3 regions of the Prevotella sp. HMSC073D09 genome follow, and region 2 is predicted to be linked to each of the others. Evidence: riboswitches for the same ligand, from Rfam matches in the RefSeq annotation. Region 2 holds a riboswitch; each other region holds the start of a gene.
What was found. A riboswitch is a leader RNA that binds a small molecule or an ion and turns the genes downstream of it on or off. The one in region 2 is predicted to bind cobalamin.

Region 1 (6,109 bases), on a different contig from region 2:
GCTACCATGAAGATGGCCAGCACCATAATGAAATGCAAAAAGAGGGGAAAATCGGTGGGCAAGCCTTCAAGTAGGGCAATGGTAAAGGCGCAAGCGGTTATCTTCATGGCCGAACCTGAGAGGTGAACCGTGGCACAAAGGGGGATAACAAAGCCCGCAACACCTTCGGATACGCCGTTTTTCAGTGTCTGCTTTAAGGCCACGGGGATGGTGGCAGCCGAAGAAGAGGTGCCAAGGGCCGTGAGATAGGCTGGAAACATGTTGGCCAATAGGCGGAAAGGATTTTTACGAACGATGGCTCCGGCAATGAGATACTGATAGATTAGCACGAAAATGTGTAGCGCAAAGATAACGACAATAATCTTAGCAAACACGGTCATCATGCGCATTACGTCGCCGCTGAAAGTCATGTTGAGGAAAATGCCGAAGATATACAGGGGCAAGAGGGGGATGATAACGCGCTCGATAACGCCCACGACGATGTCCTTCATCTCGCTGATGGCACCGCGCAACATCGTATGACTGCCGTAGGCAACGCCCAAACCCACGATGAACGACAGCACAAGCGCGCTCATTACGTCTATTGGGGCGGGGATATTCACGGTGAAGTAGGGTAGTATCTCGGCCGATTTCTCCACGTTTTGCAATGTCTGTGAGCCGTTTCCTATGAGCGATGGGAAGAAAGTAGAACCCGTTGTATAGCTCAATATGGCGGCAATAACGGTGTCGGCATAGGCAATGCCCACGGTTATAAGCAGCAATTTGCCTGCTCCCTTGCCAATTTCGGCAATGGCTGGCGTAACCAATCCCACGATAATGAGGGGGATAATAAAGCCTAAGAATTGTCCGAAAATGCTGTTGAAGGTGATAAATATGCGTACCCACGGCAGCGTTAGTATGTTTCCTAGCAATACGCCGAGGGCAATGGCGATGAGAATGCGCCCAAGTAAACCGATTTTCATAGGTAATGTTATATTTTAAGTTGGGCAGTCCGGTTGGTATTTGGGCTGCATGTGAAACAAATTGTCAAAAGGATGGCTGGCTCTGTAAGAAAGATAAAGCAAGGGGAGAATTTCAAATGAAGAGGCTCACGCCTCCAAACCAAGATATTCAGCTTATAGGCTCACGCCTATGTTCTAGCTAAGTGGGCTAAGACATCATGGTCTTTCGCCTCCATCTTTGCATTTTAATTGACCACAACTTAAATGCTCACGCATTCTTTATGTGTGGCAATTTACAACAAAAAAGTTAGTTATCTCCCCCTGCTGTTATCTTCTACGCGGCCGATGGGTTTGGCTTGTTATGGCCAAATCCACCTTGGCTAGCGTAGTTTGTTGTAGAACTTAACCTTGCGCCAAACGCTCTGCCATTGCCCTACCCAGTGCGCGACACTGCTCGGCTACTTCTGCTGATAGCGCTTGTTTCATTTCAACGGGCGTGCCAACGGGTTCGAAATGCAGGCCGTTTTCGTTCCATTCGCCAATCTTCTGCACGGCTTTGCTGGCCCATCCGTAACTTCCAAACCAGCCGATAAGGTGGTTTTTGATGTCGCGGTTAGCCAGTTCGCTCAGCAAAACGTCCATTTCGTGGTACAGTCCGGTGTTGTATGTGGGTGCTCCCACGATGAGTGCGCGATAGCGGAACACGTCGCGAATGATGTACGAATGATGTGTTTTCGACACGTTATACACCACAATGTTCTTCACACCGGCCTGACTGGCTGCCCTAGCTATAACTTCGGCCATGCGTTCTGTATTGCCGTACATCGTTCCGTAGCAGATAACCAGTCCGTCTTCGGCCTCGTATTTGCTCATGCGGTCGTACATTGCCACCACCTTTTGCAGCTGTTCGTGCCACACAGGTCCGTGTGTAGAGCAGATATAGTATATCTTCTCGTTGGCTAGTTTTTTGAGGGCGTTCTGCACGGGCGTGCCGTATTTGCCCACAATGTTCGAATAATAGCGCACCATCTCCAGCCAGAAGTGTTCGCAATTAATCTCGCTGTCGAGCAATCCGCCGTTAAGTGCGCCGAAACAACCGAATGCGTCGCCCGAAAACAGCATGTTATTAGAAGTGTCTAGCGTCATCATCGTCTCTGGCCAGTGCACCATTGGCGTTAAAAAGAACTTCAACGTGTGCTTACCCAGCGACAGTTGGTCGCCGTTCTTTACTTCGTACTCGCAGCCTTCCATGCCATAGAAACCTTTAAGCAGGTCGAACGACTTCTTGTTTCCCACCACTTGCACGTTGGGATAATACTTCCTCATCAGGGCAAAAGAGCCGCTATGGTCGGGTTCCATGTGGTTTGTAACGATATAGTCGATGGGACGGTCGCCGATAACTTCGCGGATATTCTCGATAAACTGCGCGAAGAAGTCGGCTTCCACCGTGTCGATGAGGCACACTTTTTCGTCTACGATGAGGTACGAGTTGTACGAAACGCCGTTGGGAAGTGGCCATAGGCCTTCAAACTTTTCTTTCTTTCGGTCGTTCACACCCACGTAGTAGATGTCTTTTACTATTTCTATCATATTCTGAGTTTGTGAGTTTATGAGTGTATATGTGTATTTAGTTGACGTGTTAACGGGCTCGTTAGTTAACGAGTTGACAAGTTAACAAGTTGACGAGTTCGTTAGTTAACAAGTTAACGAGTTACCGATACATTTGTCTTATTATGTGGTTGATGAGGCAAAGTAGCAATGCTAATCATCCCCTCTCCCCTTGGAGAGGGGTTGGGGGTGAGGCTTTTTTCACTCTGGTTTCCAACCTTTCGGCACATAGTTATCCGTTCCCTTGCAGCTTTCGGCCGAGAAAGCCAGGGCGTAACTCATTATCTTGTTCCATTGTTCTTTGGTCAATCCGTCGATAAGGCGTTGCCTTGTAACGCCCAATTTCAGCATGCCGAAGATAAATCCGGCGTTGAAATTGTCGCCTGCCCCAATGGTGCTAACGGGCTGTGTGTCGCCAACGGCATAGCTTTCGCAAAAGCCGCCGTCGGCACGTAGCTGCACGGGGTTGGCTCCATCGGTGTAAACAAACCGCTTGCAATAGAAAGAAACCTCGGCAGCGTACACCTTAGCAGGGTCGGACAGGCGATAAAGCACCTCGAAGTCTTCCCTACTTCCGCGCACCACGTCGGCATACTCGTAGTTCTCTAACAAGTTGGGCGTTATGCGCATCACGTCGGTTCGGTGGCCCGAACGGAAGTTCACGTCGTAGTAGATGATGGCCCCGCGGTTGTGCGCATATTCTAGGAACGAAACCACTTGTGGCCGTGTGGCAGGACTAACGGCGTAGTAAGAACCGAACACAACGATGTCGTCGGCCTGCACGTCGGGGTAAGCAAACTCCGGATTGTTCTTCTTATTGTCGCGATAGAACAGGTATTCGGCATCGTTTCGCTCGTTCAGGAAGGCCAACGAGATGGGTGTTTGTCCCTCATCGCACTTCGTTACGTAATCGGCCTGCACGCCATTGTCTTTTAAGAAACTGATAACGTTGGTTCCAACACGGTCGTTTCCTACGGCCGAGATGAATGTTGCGTCGGCTCCCACGCGCCCTAGCGATACGATAGTGTTGAAAACCGACCCCCCAGGCAAGGCTCCTATGGGCTGTTCGTGCTTGAAAACGATGTCTAACACCGTTTCACCTACTCCGATTACTTTCCGCATAACGCTGTGATAAATGTTCTTTTTTAGGGTTGATATTTAAACAATATGCAAATATCCGAATTTTTAATCAGACGACAAAACAATTGTGTAAGTTTTTGATTGGGCATGTGGGATGGCGCTAAAAATGGGTAAGTGGTTTGCATAACGCCAAGGGTTGGGGTGGGGCAATGCCGTTTGTTAGGGGGCATGGCTTTGTATTTGGGTATGCGTGTTTTGGCGTATAAGTTGCTTGTGCTGTTTATGGGCATTGTTTGCCGCATCCTAATTAGATTGGAGTTGGCAGCTAATGCGCATGTTTTTTCGTACCTTTGCATCAGCAACAGGTACGTCGAGTATGGCGTTTAAAAGGGAAACGGGTGAAAAACCCGTACAGTCCGGCTGCTGTGAGTTGCCCTTGGCGGCGTAAACACTAGGTCACTGAACACGGTGTTTGGGAAGACGTTTACTGCCTGGCAACAAGTCAGAATACCTGCCGTTGCACGCGTTCGTGTGGCCTCTTGGGTTAGGTTCGGCGCATTCGGCACGCTTTCGCTGGCGTGCTTTGTAGCATTTCATTTCGTTAAATCATGTCTTTTCACTTTGTATCAGATTAAAAGCCCTCTGTGCTTTCGCTGTGCGTGCAGCGCAAACAACATGTAAATCAACATTAACATCACAATAATTATGAAGCAAAAACAACTTTTCATGGTTCTTTGCGCCCTCTTTCTTTATGCCTTTTCGCCCCTTGTGGCTACGGCACAAAACAGAGAAGTGCGCATGGAACTTACGCCCAAATCCATTGATGTGGATGAAACGCCAATTGACTTTTACGACGACGGCGGACCAAATGGGCAGACTTCGCCCGAATTTAAGGACGGAAAAACAAGCAGCGTAACCTTTATTCCCAAGGTTACGGACAAGAAAGTGCAAGTAGATTTCAAGCTGGTAGACATCTTCGAAGGTAGCATGTACAAGCAGTTTATCCGCGTTTACGATGGCACGGAGGTACGCGACGACCAACTTCTGGCCACCATAGCCAAGGGCACTACGCCCATTGTGAAAGCCACCAACCCGCAAGGCGCACTCACAGTAGAGTTTGGTAGCACCACGGCCTTCCGCTCCAATGGGTTTAAAGCCGTGGTAAGTCTTTTCACTCCTCAACCGATGCGCTTTCGCGATGTAACCATTTCGCCCATGAAAGATGCCTCGCTGACCGCTGGCGACAAGGCTCAACCGCTGTTGGGCTTTAATGTTCGTACAGAAAACACCGAACCTGCACTCACCCTTAACGGCTTAACGCTCAAAGCTAGCGGACCGATAGCTGCCATTCAGCTATATCAAAGCACATCGGCCACCGACTTTTCAACCGCCCATCGCATAGCCGATGGCATCGTGCAAAACGGCGAAGTGGTGCTAAACATAGCCGCCAAGCCTGCACTTCGTTCGGGCGACAACTTCTTTTGGTTGGGTTGCGACGTGGCAGACGAGGCCGAAAACCATAACACGCTTGCCCTTTCGCTCGCTCAACTGGCGCTTTCCGATGGTCAACATGCCCTCCCCGCACCACTGCCAACAGGCGAACGGGCGGTAGAAAACATGGTTTACGCACTCGAAGGAACGCATCAAAAGCGCGTAAATGGCGGGTTGACGTTTCAGTCTAAAACCAATTCGTACAACGATTACTACGAAGGGGGCTCGCGCGACCGCATTACCACCTTCACTCCACTGCACGCTGGGCATGTGGTTCAGATAGATTTTTCCAAGTTCGATATTGTGTATTCGTCACGTACCGACGTCGGTGTGCGTGCCAAATTCATTGTGTACGAAGGCATAGGAACGAAAGGGCGCAAGCTTTGGGAACTTACTTCGCCCGCCGACAAACAGCGCGGACCCGGCCAAACGCTACGTTCGCAATCGCCCGATGGTGCATTAACCATCGTGTTCAACCCCAACGACAGCTACTATGCGGCCAAAGGTTTCGTAGCCAAAGTAAGCGAATACATCCCCAAAGCCATGTCGTTGGCTAGCGTAGACGTGCGCCAAGCATCTACGGCAGCTGTTTCGCCGGGTGCTACACGTCAGTCCTTGCTGCTGATTAACCTGCATACCGAGGGCAATTTGCAGCCCATAACGCTGAACAGCCTGCAACTTAACCTCAAACAATCGTTGCCTGCAATGGCTGGTTTGCAGCTTTTTGCACAACCTAAGAACACGCCCGATGCCGCTCCTAGCGGCAATCCCATGGCTACCATCGCGCAAGCCGCCCTTAGTCAGCAACAAACCATGACCCTATCTACTCCCCTTGCCCTTACCGAAGGCGACAACTGGCTGCTGCTTTGCGCCGATGTGGCCAACGATGCACAAGCAGGAAAGCTACTGGATGCGGCCTTGATGAAGGTTGAAACCTCGCTAGGCGAAACCGCCGTGCAACAAGGTGACCCCGATGGAGCGCGCCGTGT
Region 2 (6,109 bases):
GTCGCAGGCTGTTAGGAAAGCGTTTGGGGTCGGGTAGCGGCTTTCCGTCGTCTGCACGCTTACGTGCTTGCCATAAGTCGTCCATCATGATGGTGTTCCAACCAGCCTCAAACAGTCCGTTTGCTTTGAACATGTCGGCCACGCTCTTAACAATAGCCTCGGAAACATCGCCTTCTACCGAGTTCCACGACAGCCATCCCATGAAAGGAAGGGGCATGGCCAACTTGTCAGACACGATAAGCTTGATTTGTTCTTCGCTTACCTGCCCGTTTATGCTAGAAGTTACGGTGTAGGTGTATGTGCCAGGTGCTTTTACCTTGCCTTCAACCAAGTTGCGGCGAGCGTTCCATTGCAGTCCGCTAGGTAATCCCTTAACCCCGATGACGGCATCGGCGTGTATTGATTTTATTTTCTGCATGAAACGCACATCGGGTTGCGAGAAAACGCTTTTGGCGCAACGCAAACCGTTGTCGGCAGCGGCTACGAGTGGCATGAGTAGCAAAAGAAACGTGGAGATGGGACTTTTCATATTTGCATATATACTTACTATATGTGTGCAAAGATAGCTAAAAAGGACTGGATGGGCAGGCCTTTACAGGTCGTCTTCGATGGCTGTGCTTTTGGCGTATGCCGTGCTTTTGGCCTCGAAGAAGTCGGTTTTTACCATGTTGGCGTTGGCGTATTGGGCCACCCAGCGCATGTTTTCGGGCTCTTCGATGTTGTCTTCAAACAAATTGCCGAAACCAAGACTACGCCAGCGCATGTTGCCAAGGTAACGAATGTAGTCGTTTACCATCTGTGCGTTAAGTCCTTGCACCTCGTTGCCAATAACATATTGGCCCCATGCAATCTCTTGGCGCACTCCTTCGCGCATCATTTCTTCGTAAAGTTTCACCTTTTCGGGCGTAAAGTATTCGGGTTCTTCTTTCTTCATCTCGTGAATGATGTTGCGGAAGAGCCACAGGTGCGTGTTCTCGTCGCGGTTGATGTAGCGTATTTCTTGCGCCGAACCCGACATTTTGCCGTTGCGCGCCAAGTTGTAGAAGAACATAAAGCCGCTATAAAAGTAGATGCCTTCGAGAATATAGTTGGCCATGAGCGTCTTCATGAGCGATGCTTTGTCGTTGTTGGCGTAGAACTCGTTGTAGCAATCGCCGATGAAAGTGTTGCGGCGAAGTAGGTGTTCGTCGGTTTTCCACTGGTAGAGAATGTCGTTTCGCTCTTCGGGCGAGCAGATGGTGTCGAGCATGTAGCTGTAACTCTGGCTGTGAACGCACTCTTGAAAGGCCTGAATGTGCAGGCAAAGGTTTACCTCGTTGGCCGTGATAAACTCGGTTAGCGAGGGCAAGTTGGCACTTTGCAGCGAGTCGAGAAACACCAAAAAGCTCAATATCTTGTCGTAAGCCTTGCGTTCGGCAGGCGGCAACAGCGGATAGTCTTTGGTGTCTTGGGTAAGATTAATCTCTTCTGGAATCCAAAAGTTGTTCATTGCTTGCCTATACCAGTCGCTAGCCCACGTGTAGCGCATGTTGTTAAAGTCGTTTAGATTGGTGGTATTGCCTCCAATCATGCGCCTTAGTCGCAAGTCGGTATCTCCTTGTGGGTTAAACAAGGCGTTCTTTTTTAGCTTATTGTCCATTTGTGCTGTGTTGAGTTTCGTTTGTGTATGTAGTGTTGTTGGTTACGATGCGCAGCTTTCGCATTCTTCCACTTCTAGCGATTTACTTCGTACGTAGTAGATGGTTTTCACCCCACTTTGCCATGCCAAGAGGTAAAGGTCGAGCAACTGTCGCATGGTGTAGTTGTTGGTGATGTAGAGATTAACGCTTTGCGCTTGGTCAATATGGCGTTGGCGTATGCCCGATGCGCGCATGCTCCATGCTTGATTGGTTTGGTATGCGCCCTTGTAGAGCCAGAAAGTGCGGTCGGATAGTGCCGGGGCCACACGTGGTAGCATGGCGCCTTTCTTCTCTTCCAAGAAGAAACGCTGCATAACGGGGTCTAGTCCTGCCGTGGTTGCGGCTACAATGCTGGTGCTACTTGTGGGGGCGATGGCCAGTAGGTAGGCGTTGCGCATTCCTTGCTCCTTTACGCGTTGAGCCGTTTGCTGCCATTGGGGCGAGTTGTAGTTGCGCTTTTCGAAGTAAGCGCCCGTTTGCCAGTCGCTTCCCTCGAAGTAAGCGTAAGCGCCTTTCTCTTTGGCCAAGGAAGAACTGGCCTCGATAGCGGCGCGGTTGATGCGTTCGAACACTTGATCTACAAATTGCAAGTGTTCTTCGCTCTCCCATTTAATGCCTCTCAGGGCTAATGCGTGGTGATATCCGCTTACACCCAGGCCAATGCTGCGATAGCGGTGGTTGGTGATTTGGGCGTATGGCACGGGGTAGAAGTTCAGGTCGATAACATTGTCGAGTGCACGCACAACAGTCGCTACTATATCGTTGAGATAGTCCTCGTTTTCTAACGGCAAGTTGCCAAGCGAAAGGCTAGCCAAGTTGCAAACCACGAAGTCGCCCGGCTTAACCGTACGTACCACCACGGTATCGCCGTCTTTGGTCAGCACTTCATTGCTCACCTCTTCGATGGCCTTCATGTTTTGGGCAATCTCTGTGCAGAGATTAGAACAATAGATGATGCCGTTGTGACCGTTGGGGTTGGCTCGGTTAACGATGTCGCGGTTGAAAGTGAAGGGCGTTCCTGTTTCAACAGCCGAACGGAGAACAAGACGGATAACGTCTTTAATGGTCATCGTTCGGCGCGAAAGGCGTTTGTCGGCCACGCATTCGTGGTATTTCTCCTCCCATGCCTCGCCGTAGAAGTCTTCTAGCGAGTAACCGCGCGTAGTTAGAACTTCGTTGGGGCAGAACATGTGCCAATCCTGATTGAGGTCTTGTTGCGCCATTCGCCAAAACAAGTCGGGGTAACACACGGCTGGGAAGATGTCGTGCGCTTTCATTCGGTCGTCGCCGTTGTTGGTGCGTAATTGTAGAAATTCGGGCAGGTCTTTGTGCCAAACATCTAGGTAAACGGCCACTGCGCCTTGGCGAACGCCCAATTGGTCTACGGCCACAGCGGTGTCGTTCACCAACTTCATCCACCTAACCACACCACCTGCGGCACCTTTAAAACCGCGAATGCGTCCGCCCGCGGCCCTTACCTTGCCGAAGTAAAGGCCCATGCCACCGCCAAACTTGCTCACTTGGGCAAAGTTGTCGATGCTGCGGTAGATTCCTTCAAGACTATCGGGCACGGTGTCGATGAAACAGCTTGACAACTGATGGAAAGGCTTACGCGCATTGGCTAGGGTGGGTGTGGCCATAGTTACTTCCAGACGGCTAAGCATGTCGTAGAACTTTTTCACCCAATGCAGTCGGTTTTCGCCTTCGTTCATGGCCAGATGTAGGGCAATGCCGAGGAACATTTCTTGCACGCTTTCAACGGGTTTGTGCGCAAACGACCTGATAACATAACGTTTGATAAGGAGGTCGAGCCCCGAATAGTTGAGCAGCTTGTTGCGTTCTTCGTCGATAAACGATGCCGCCTGTTGCAGTTCGCTCTCGGTATAAGCATCGACAATGTAAGTTCCGTAGAGGTTCTGACTGGCCAAATGGCGCACCTTTTGGGCAAAAGATTGTATGTCTTCTGCTTGTTCGAACGTTTCTAGGTCGCGTTGCAGGCGATAGCTAAGCAGTCGAGCCGCGATAAATTCCCAATTAGGAGCCTCGGCCGAAGTAAGTTCCACGGCGGCTTTTATCAAGGCCGACAGCTTGTCGCGCCCGTTCATGTCGGCCTTAACAAAGCCCATGAACTTCTCGGCGAGTGCTGCAATGGGGTACAACTCTGGCTCGAAGTCGGCCGCGATGCCTTTCAACACGGGCGCAATTTCGGTTTGTTGCAGGGTGTTGGCAATCCTATTGAGGTATTTTCGCTGTTCGGTTCGCTGCCAACGAAACAGAATATAGCTCTTAGCCTCGGCATAAAAGCCGCGTTGCATAAGGCTCCGTTCCACCTCGTCCTGAATACATTCAACGTTTTGTTTTGCCGGATGGGTTATGATAACTTGCTCAACGGCGATAGCTACGTTGTGTATTTCGTCTTCCACGATGGGTCGCCCTGTGCTGATAAAACTCTTTTTGATGGCCGTGGCAATCTTTTCCCTGTCGAAGGGAGCCACCGAACCATTTCTCTTGGTTATGTCCATGAGATAACTTTGACTTGCTTATTGATTTAAAAAACGTTTCGTGGCGTTCCCTATTCCCACGAGTGGAACGGCACTTTTGACGAACGGGCAGGTCTTCTGACTTTGTTCTAATTCTCTTCGCCTTCCCAATTCGGTTCGCCAAACCATGCGATTGGACCGAAACAGTGGCTTATGTAACAGCGTTATCTAAAAAGCATGCTTGCGCTGACACTGCATGTTTAGTGGCTTTTTAGATACCGCCTCTGGAAGAAAACCGTAAAGAACTTACAGCTGCGGGACAGTCGGAGAGTTGCACCCCGTTCCCTTTTAATCGCCTAGCACTGGGCCCTGGCAAACCAATTCGGGCACAAAGGTACTCATTTTACCGCAAAGGGCGAAACATTTGTTGGGCGTTATGTGGGGCGAAAATGTGTTTTGGTGGCGGATAAGGCTTTTCGGAAATTAATGTTTACCTTTGTACCAACAAACAATAGAAAAAGAATTATCATCATGATGGAAATAGGAACAAAGGCTCCCGATGTGTTGGGGCGCGACGAGAACGGCAACGAAGTACGCCTAAGCGACTTTAAAGGTAAGAAATTGGTGCTGTATTTCTACCCCAAAGACCTCACTTCGGGCTGCACTACGCAGGCTTGTAACCTGCGCGACAACTATGCCGAACTGCAAAAACAGGGCTATGCTGTGGTTGGTGTGAGCATAAACGACGAGAAATCGCATAAGAAATTCATCGAGAAAAACGACTTGCCGTTTCCGCTCATAGCAGATACCGAGCATAAATTGGTGGAGGAATTTGGCGTTTGGGGCGAGAAAAGCATGTATGGCCGCAAGTATTTCGGCACGTTCCGCACCACGTTCGTCATCAACGAAGAGGGTGTGATAACCCGTATTATGCAGCCCAAGGAGATTAAGGTAAAGGAACACGCACAGCAGATATTGGGTGAGTAAAGGCACCTAAGGTTACAAACTAAACGTGTTTTTTTTGCAACAACGAGAGCCATCCGTAGTGGATGCTCTCGTTGTTGCTTTTTTATAAGGATGCCAAAGCCATGAAAGAAGATGGTGCTCTTTGTTGTTTTGCCGCAAACTTTTTTCGAAAGTGGCGATAAAACAAACTTTATTGTCGTTTTGTATGCAGGATATTTGCTACCTTTGAACATTGGTTTAAAACAATCTAACGATGGAAATAATTCGTAAAGAGGATTTTAAGACGAGTGTGTGGAGTGGTGGACTTACTCGCGAAGTATGTATCTTACCCGCTGTGGGGAGTAGTTTGCAAGACCGTAACTTCGACTTGCGCGTTTCGTCGGCCGTTATTCATGTTACGGAAAGTACGTTTTCAGACTTCACGGGCTTTACGCGCCATATCCTTTGTCTTGATGGCAACATCGCGCTTTGTGTGGATGGGCAAGTCGTGACGTTGTCTGACGAGTGCCTTTTTGAGTTTGATGGAGCAGCACATGTTACCTCGGTGAACTCTCAAGGGGCGGTAGACTTGAACGTGATACATAAAATAGGAACGCGTGTATGCGCGCGCGTAGAGCGTGGCGAACATGTGTTTGCTAGTGTTGAACGCATGTTGGTGTTTGCCATTGGCAGCCAAACCACCTTGAATGGTACTCCTCTTCGGCAGCATGATGCAGCATGGGTTGGTGGTGATGTGCATGTTTCGGGGCACGTGTTGTGTGTGGAGGTGGGATAAATTGGCCTTACCTCCAACTAGCTACTACCGGCCTCACCCCCAGCTACTGCCGGCCTTATCCCCAACTACTACCGGCCTCACCCCCAACCCCTCTCCAAAGGGAGAGGGGAGTAATATGCCTTGTTGTATTTGTAGTATGGGTGTAAGTATCACATAACTTAATAAACTTAACAACCAATAGACCTAAACTAAACACGCAACCTTATGAA
Region 3 (6,109 bases), on a different contig from region 2:
TTTCTTTTTAAAGTCCACCGTGTCTACCTTATACACCATTCCCAAAGGCACATCTTGGTCTAATTTCACCGGTCCCACGTACGAAGACACGTAGGCAAAGCCGTCTTTAAAGGCCAAATAACGGCAGTTGGGGATATTAATCTGCGTAATTCGCTTGCAGCTATCGGCCGTGGTCACTTCCACTTTGTTGGAAACGTTAACCACAATCCATAACTTGTTGCCATATATTTTGATGTCATTGCCCACGTCGCCTAGTTCTTTCACCACGTTGGGGTTACGTTCCGAGTAAATATTACGGTGGTAATGCACCGTTGGTTTGTTCTCGTCGAGGTCCAAAAAGTCTATCGATGCCTTGTTGCTCCCCATATTTCCCTCATTCAAAACGTACATGCCCACAATGTCTCCACGTGTGGGCGCAACTCCCGTATCTTGGTTTTGAGAGGGGATAATGTAGAAGTCTTCGCGACAAGAACTAACCGTCGCGAGTATCAAACATGCGAGAAAGAAGAGCGAAAATCGTTTCATTGTTGTTGCGGACGTTAAAGGGTGATGTCTATTGAGATAGCATAGTTGCGCTTAGGCATGGGATAATTCAGTATCACATCGTAGTCTTGGGCAAAAAGGTTGTTAACTTCTGCCGTTAGCTTGCATCTAAGCCCTTGCCAGTTAAAGGCATAGACAAGTGAGAGATCACTGGTGTACCATGCCGGCATGTAGTTATATACGATGTTTTCTTGCTGGTTGTAGCGTTTGCCTGCATAGATAAAGCTGTAATTCAGTTGCCATTGCTTGTAGTTTGCACCAACAATGGCCGAACCACTATGCCAAGGGATATAGGGTATCTGATGCTTGTAATACGAGTCGGAAGGGTTAGTTACGTCTCTTGCCTGCTGATAAGTATATTGCAAACGCCCCGTAAACGAAAGTTCGGGCGATGGTTGCATGGTTGTTTCGGCTTGTAGGTCGATGCCTTTGATATGCACTTTGCCGAGGTTAAGCATGGTCCATCTAAACTGTTGACCTTTGGGATAGGCCACAATCTTATCGCTCATGCTGTTGAAATAGCCGTCCACTTGCAGCCTAAAACCACGTATTAAAGATGCTCTGTATGTTTTTTCCCATACCGCCCCCACGTTATATTGCACTGCCGTTTCGGGTTTTAGCAACGCATTGCCAATCTCAGTGTAATACAACTCGTTGAAAGTGGGCATGCGAAAACTTTTCTTGGCAAAGGCGCGAAACGAGAAAGCCTTGCTGGTAAAGGGATAGAGGTTGACGAAGAGGGCAGGGGAGAACACGCTGTGGCTTGGTTCGTCTACCATTGTACGTGTGTGGTCTTTGACAAATGTACCCAAAACCGAGGCTTGTAGTTTAAGGCGGCGATAATCTATGGCAGTGGCCAACGAGATAAAGTTGCTGAAACGATGGGGAAAAACAAAGAGACGAGTATCCGAATCGAGCTTGTTCCACTTGAAATCGTAACTTAAACTAACCGACCAATTGGGCATCAGTTCCAACACATTGGCCGTAGACAGATATATTTCTTGCTGCTTGTAGGTGTTGTTTACGGGCAGTTGGGTTGGGTCGTTATTGACGTAATGGGTGTGATAGTAGGCGTATTTGGCCAACCACTGCGTGGAAAAAGCATCGGAGAAACTTTTTTGGAAACGCAATTGTGAGAAGTGATTATGGTCCGACTGCCTTTCGCCGCGCCGCCATACGTTGTTAACAATGGCCCCAGGTATTCCGCGTTGCGAATTATAGGTGTAAGCTTTCCAATTCCACATGCCGTGGTCAATCACGCCGTGCACGTTTGCTTCAGCCCTTAATGCCCAAATGTCTCCGTTTTGGCGTATGGCTGTGGTGTCGTAAGCCACAGAGCGGTCTTGGTTGTGGCGCAGATAACGAAAGCGATACTTACCACTAGACGTGAGATAGCCCATACTAAGCGAGGCGTTAACGGCCTGACTAAGTCGGTTTTCCCATAAACCCGATAGCCGATAGGTGTCGCTAGAAGCGCGACCAGCTTTAAATCTAAGGTTAAAGGGCTTGTTTATGTCGAAACGAGGCGTGCGTGTACGAATATAAACCGAACCCGCATTGCCGAAATCGCTTGCTGGTTGGAAAATGGCACTCTTCTGTCCATTGTATAAAGTAATCTCCTCTACGTTGTCTAACGATAGCTGTCCAAGGTCGATTTGTCCGTTTTGAGCATTGCCCAGCTCAATTCCATCGTAGAAAATGCCGAGGTGATTGGTGCCCATACTACGTATGTTAACCGTTTTCAGTCCGCCAACGCCGCCGTAGTCTTTTATTTGCAGTCCTGAAAAGTAGCGTAAGGCATCGGCCACACTGTGTGCGTTCAGCCTTTCAAGCACGGCTCCATCTAGCTTTTGCGAGGGAATAACCTCGCGAAAGGTGTTTTTAGACACGACAACAACCTCGCGTACATGTTGTACCGAGTCTAATGCCAACTGCCGTTTTGTATCCTGACCATGAGCAGATGCAGCGAAGAACAACGCCGCACAAGCCAAAAAGAAATGTACGCTCTGCATATTTCAAGTTCTTATCTTATAACCTTTCCTCGAGGTTAAATTAAAGATAAATGGCAATGGCAGGTCTTCTGACTTTGTAACCCGACCACAAACGCCTTCCCGAATTTCACTTGACAGAGTTCAGTGGCGCAATGTTTGTGGCCAGTAAAGGTTACTTACAGCAGCGGGACTGTTCGGGATTTTCACCCGATTCCCTTTTAATCGCTCGTAAGCGAACCTATTGCCTAGTTGTGCAAAGGTAGTGATAATATGTGGAATATGCAAGCATGATGTGCGGCGAGCTTAGTATGCGCACAGGCAGAGCCACCAATTAACTCGCCCTCACACTTGCATCTCGCCAAGAACACGCACTATTAGTCTTGAAAATAAACCCTATTTACCCTGTTGCTGATGCCCGTAAGCACCTCGTAAGGAATGGTTTGCAGCGCGTCAGACAGCACCGTTACGGGCAAGTTGTCGCCGAAGATCTCCACACTATCGCCTTCGTTACAGTCTATCCCCGTTACATCTATCATGGCTACGTCCATGCAGATATTGCCAACATACTCTGCTCGTTGGTTGTTCACCAAACAATAGCCGTTGCGGTTGCCCAATCGCCTGTTCAATCCATCTGCATAGCCAATGGGTATAGCCGCTATCACGCTATCGTGTTCAATCGTTCCGCGGCGCGAATAGCCCACAGTCTCACCAGCCTTAACCTTGTGTAGTTGCAGGATTGTAGTGCGCAACGTACTCACATTGTTGATGATTGCGTTGTTTCGAGGGTTGATTCCGTATAGGCCTAGGCCCAAGCGGCACATGTCTAACTGACGTTGCGGAAAATGTTCGATGCCTGCTGAGTTGTCGATGTGGCGCAAAATATGGTGTTCGAAGGCAGCCTGCAACATCTTGCTACCTTTATCAAAACATTCAAACTGCCGTTGCGAGAAGTTGTCGAACTGGTCGGCATCAGCCCCAACAAAGTGCGAAAACACCGATTTGGGTATCAAGGCGTTTTGGTTGTGCAGGCGTTCTATCAGTCGCGGAACATCTTTTTCGGGGTCGAACCCTAGGCGATGCATGCCTGTATCCAGCTTGATATGCACGGGAAACCCCGTTACACCCTCTTTCTCGGCGGCCTTAATGAGTGCCTCCAACAGGCGGAAACTATACACCTCCGGTTCCAAATCGTAGTCGAACATGGTTTTGAAGGCCGTCATTTCGGGATTCATAATCATGATGTTGCTGCTTATTCCGTTGCGTCTTAGCGTTGCCCCTTCGTCGGCTACGGCCACCGCAAGGTAGTCCACGCGGTGGTCTTGCAGAGTCTTTGCTATCTCTACGGCTCCTGCACCATAGCCGTCTGCCTTAATCATACACACCAACTTGGTATTGGGATGCATCATTGCGCGGTAATAGTTCAGGTTATCTACCATCGCGTTAAGGTTCACTTCGAGTGTGGTTTCGTGCACTTTCTTCACCATGAGTTCGGTCAATTGGTCGAAACCAAAACTTCGTGCGCCTTTAAGTAACACCACCTCGTTGCGCAATCCCTTAAAAACATCGCTGTGTATGAAATCTTCTACCGAGGCAAAGAAATGCCGTTCTGCCAGCGCGATGCTTTCTTTGTTGGCGCAAATCTTCGGACCTATGCCGATAAATTTCTGCACGCCGCGTTGTTCGGCTAAGTCCGATACTTCGCGATACAGTTCATCGTCGGGCAGTCCGCTTTGCAAGATGTCGCTCAACACCAGTGTTCGTTGTTGCCCATTGTGGTCGGGGCGGCGGTTCATAAAGTCGAGAGCGATGTCCAACGAGTTGATATCCGAGTTGTACGAGTCGTTGATGAGCGTGCATCCGTTAAGCCCTTCCTTCACTTCTAGTCGCATAGCCACGGGTTCGAGCCGTCTCATGCGTTCGTCTATGGTGTGCGCATCGAGTCCAAGATGCAGGCAGATGGTTGCACATACAATAGAATTGCACACCGAGGCATCATCTATAAAAGGTAGCGAATAGCTTGCAGGCTCACCTCCCTTATATATATAATGTATGGTGGTACGGGTTGGTTGCTTGTCAATCTTGGCCACAAACATGGCTGCATCAGTTGCTTTCGTAGACCAAGCCAGGCGTTCGCCCTTGTTGTTTGTTTCGTTCAGCACACGTGTAACCACGTCGTCATCGGCATTATACACCATTACCTCGGCTCCTTCGAATAGTCTTAACTTCTCGCGACACTTCTCTTCGGGGGTATCGAAGTTCTCTTCGTGGGCCGAACCAATGTTTGTCAGCACCGCAATGTTGGGCCTGATGATGTCGTGTAAAGCCTGCATCTCGCCCTTTTGACTGATGCCAGCCTCGAAAACGCCTATTTGTGAATGGCTGTTGAGCAACCAAACAGAGAGCGGTACCCCAATTTGCGAGTTATAACTGCGTGGGCTTCGCGTAACAACCATTTGCGGCGAGAGCAGTTGGTATAGCCATTCTTTCACCATTGTCTTGCCGTTGCTGCCCGTTATGCCCACAATGGGGATGGAAAAAGCCTCCCGATGGCGTTGGGCAAGGCGTTGTAAGGCCTGCCGAGTGGAAGTAACATGTAAGAAATTGGCATCGCCAAACAATTCCGCGGCGCGAGCAGGCACTTCTTCTACCACAAAGCAGCGCACACCGCGACGATAAAGTTCGGATATATAGTTGTGTCCGTCGTTTCGATTAGACCTCAAAGCGAAGAACAATGTCTCTTCTGGAAAACAGAGCGAGCGACTATCGGTGAGCACAAAACTGATGTGCGCCTCGGCATTGCCTAGACGTTGCGCCCCGATAAGCGTTGCAACCCTTTCAATGGGATATGTCATTTTCGTTTGTTCTTTAAGTTGATGCAAAGGTAGTGCAAGTTGATAAAACGGCAAAATAAATTTGACGACTATTTGAAGAATAGCCTATCGCAGGCCATTCTGGTGCTTTATGATGTGCTTTTGCAAGCAGCTGGCAAGCCGAAATAACGCGCTATTACGTGGAGAATGGCGGTTTATGATGTGCTTTTGCAAGCAGCTGGCAAGGTGTTTGCCAATAAATTGTTCTGAAAGTTTGATTGCACAAGAAGTTTTACATGTGCTACTTTCCCTTTAAACACAGCACATTCGGAAGAGTTCCAGAACAGAGTATCATACTTTTTCACGATAATTACAATTATTTTTTTTACATGAAAACACGTGTGTTATGTTTTTTTTATTTATCTTTGCCCCCTGATAGAAAGAGAAATTGATAATCAGAATAGATTTAACAGAGAATGTTATCACCTTGAACGCCCTACTAACGTATGGCTTGTAGGGGTAAAAATTAATCATTAAAAACGATAGAGAAAATGAAGAAACTTTTCTTAATGGCCGCTTTTGCCATGGTAAGTGCATTTGCGTCTGCACAGTTTGCTGTTGGTGTTCACACCTTGTATGGAACCGACGTGTCTAATCTTGGTATCGGCGTAAGGGCTCGTTACGACATTAACGAGCAGTTCCGTCTTGATGGTAACTTTAACTACTACTTCAAGAAGAACAATCTGGAATTTTGGGATCTCAATG

Region 1: linked by a shared signal. The riboswitch ahead of HMPREF2955_RS10640 (right-handed parallel beta-helix repeat-containing protein) and the one ahead of HMPREF2955_RS12770 (ribonucleoside-diphosphate reductase subunit alpha) in region 2 are both predicted to bind cobalamin.
Region 3: linked by a shared signal. The riboswitch ahead of HMPREF2955_RS02100 (TonB-dependent receptor) and the one ahead of HMPREF2955_RS12770 (ribonucleoside-diphosphate reductase subunit alpha) in region 2 are both predicted to bind cobalamin.

Annotation. Positions count from the first base shown of each region.
Region 1 covers NZ_KV815118.1:120,936-127,044, reverse strand. The annotation lists gene HMPREF2955_RS10655 (dicarboxylate/amino acid:cation symporter) at 1-962, opposite strand, end outside; gene HMPREF2955_RS10650 (FprA family A-type flavoprotein) at 1,344-2,531, opposite strand; gene HMPREF2955_RS10645 (carbohydrate kinase family protein) at 2,751-3,671, opposite strand; cobalamin riboswitch at 3,976-4,163, shown strand; gene HMPREF2955_RS10640 (right-handed parallel beta-helix repeat-containing protein) at 4,335-6,109, shown strand, end outside.
Region 2 covers NZ_KV815128.1:88,717-94,825, reverse strand. The annotation lists gene HMPREF2955_RS12780 (alpha-galactosidase) at 1-529, opposite strand, end outside; gene HMPREF2955_RS12775 (ribonucleotide-diphosphate reductase subunit beta) at 593-1,639, opposite strand; gene HMPREF2955_RS12770 (ribonucleoside-diphosphate reductase subunit alpha) at 1,682-4,201, opposite strand; cobalamin riboswitch at 4,270-4,556, opposite strand; gene bcp (thioredoxin-dependent thiol peroxidase) at 4,694-5,146, shown strand; gene HMPREF2955_RS12760 (HutD family protein) at 5,379-5,900, shown strand.
Region 3 covers NZ_KV815045.1:7,503-13,611, reverse strand. The annotation lists gene HMPREF2955_RS02105 (YncE family protein) at 1-525, opposite strand, end outside; gene HMPREF2955_RS02100 (TonB-dependent receptor) at 540-2,555, opposite strand; cobalamin riboswitch at 2,596-2,791, opposite strand; gene HMPREF2955_RS02095 (bifunctional UDP-N-acetylmuramoyl-tripeptide:D-alanyl-D-alanine ligase/alanine racemase) at 2,909-5,386, opposite strand; gene HMPREF2955_RS02090 (outer membrane protein) at 5,896-6,109, shown strand, end outside.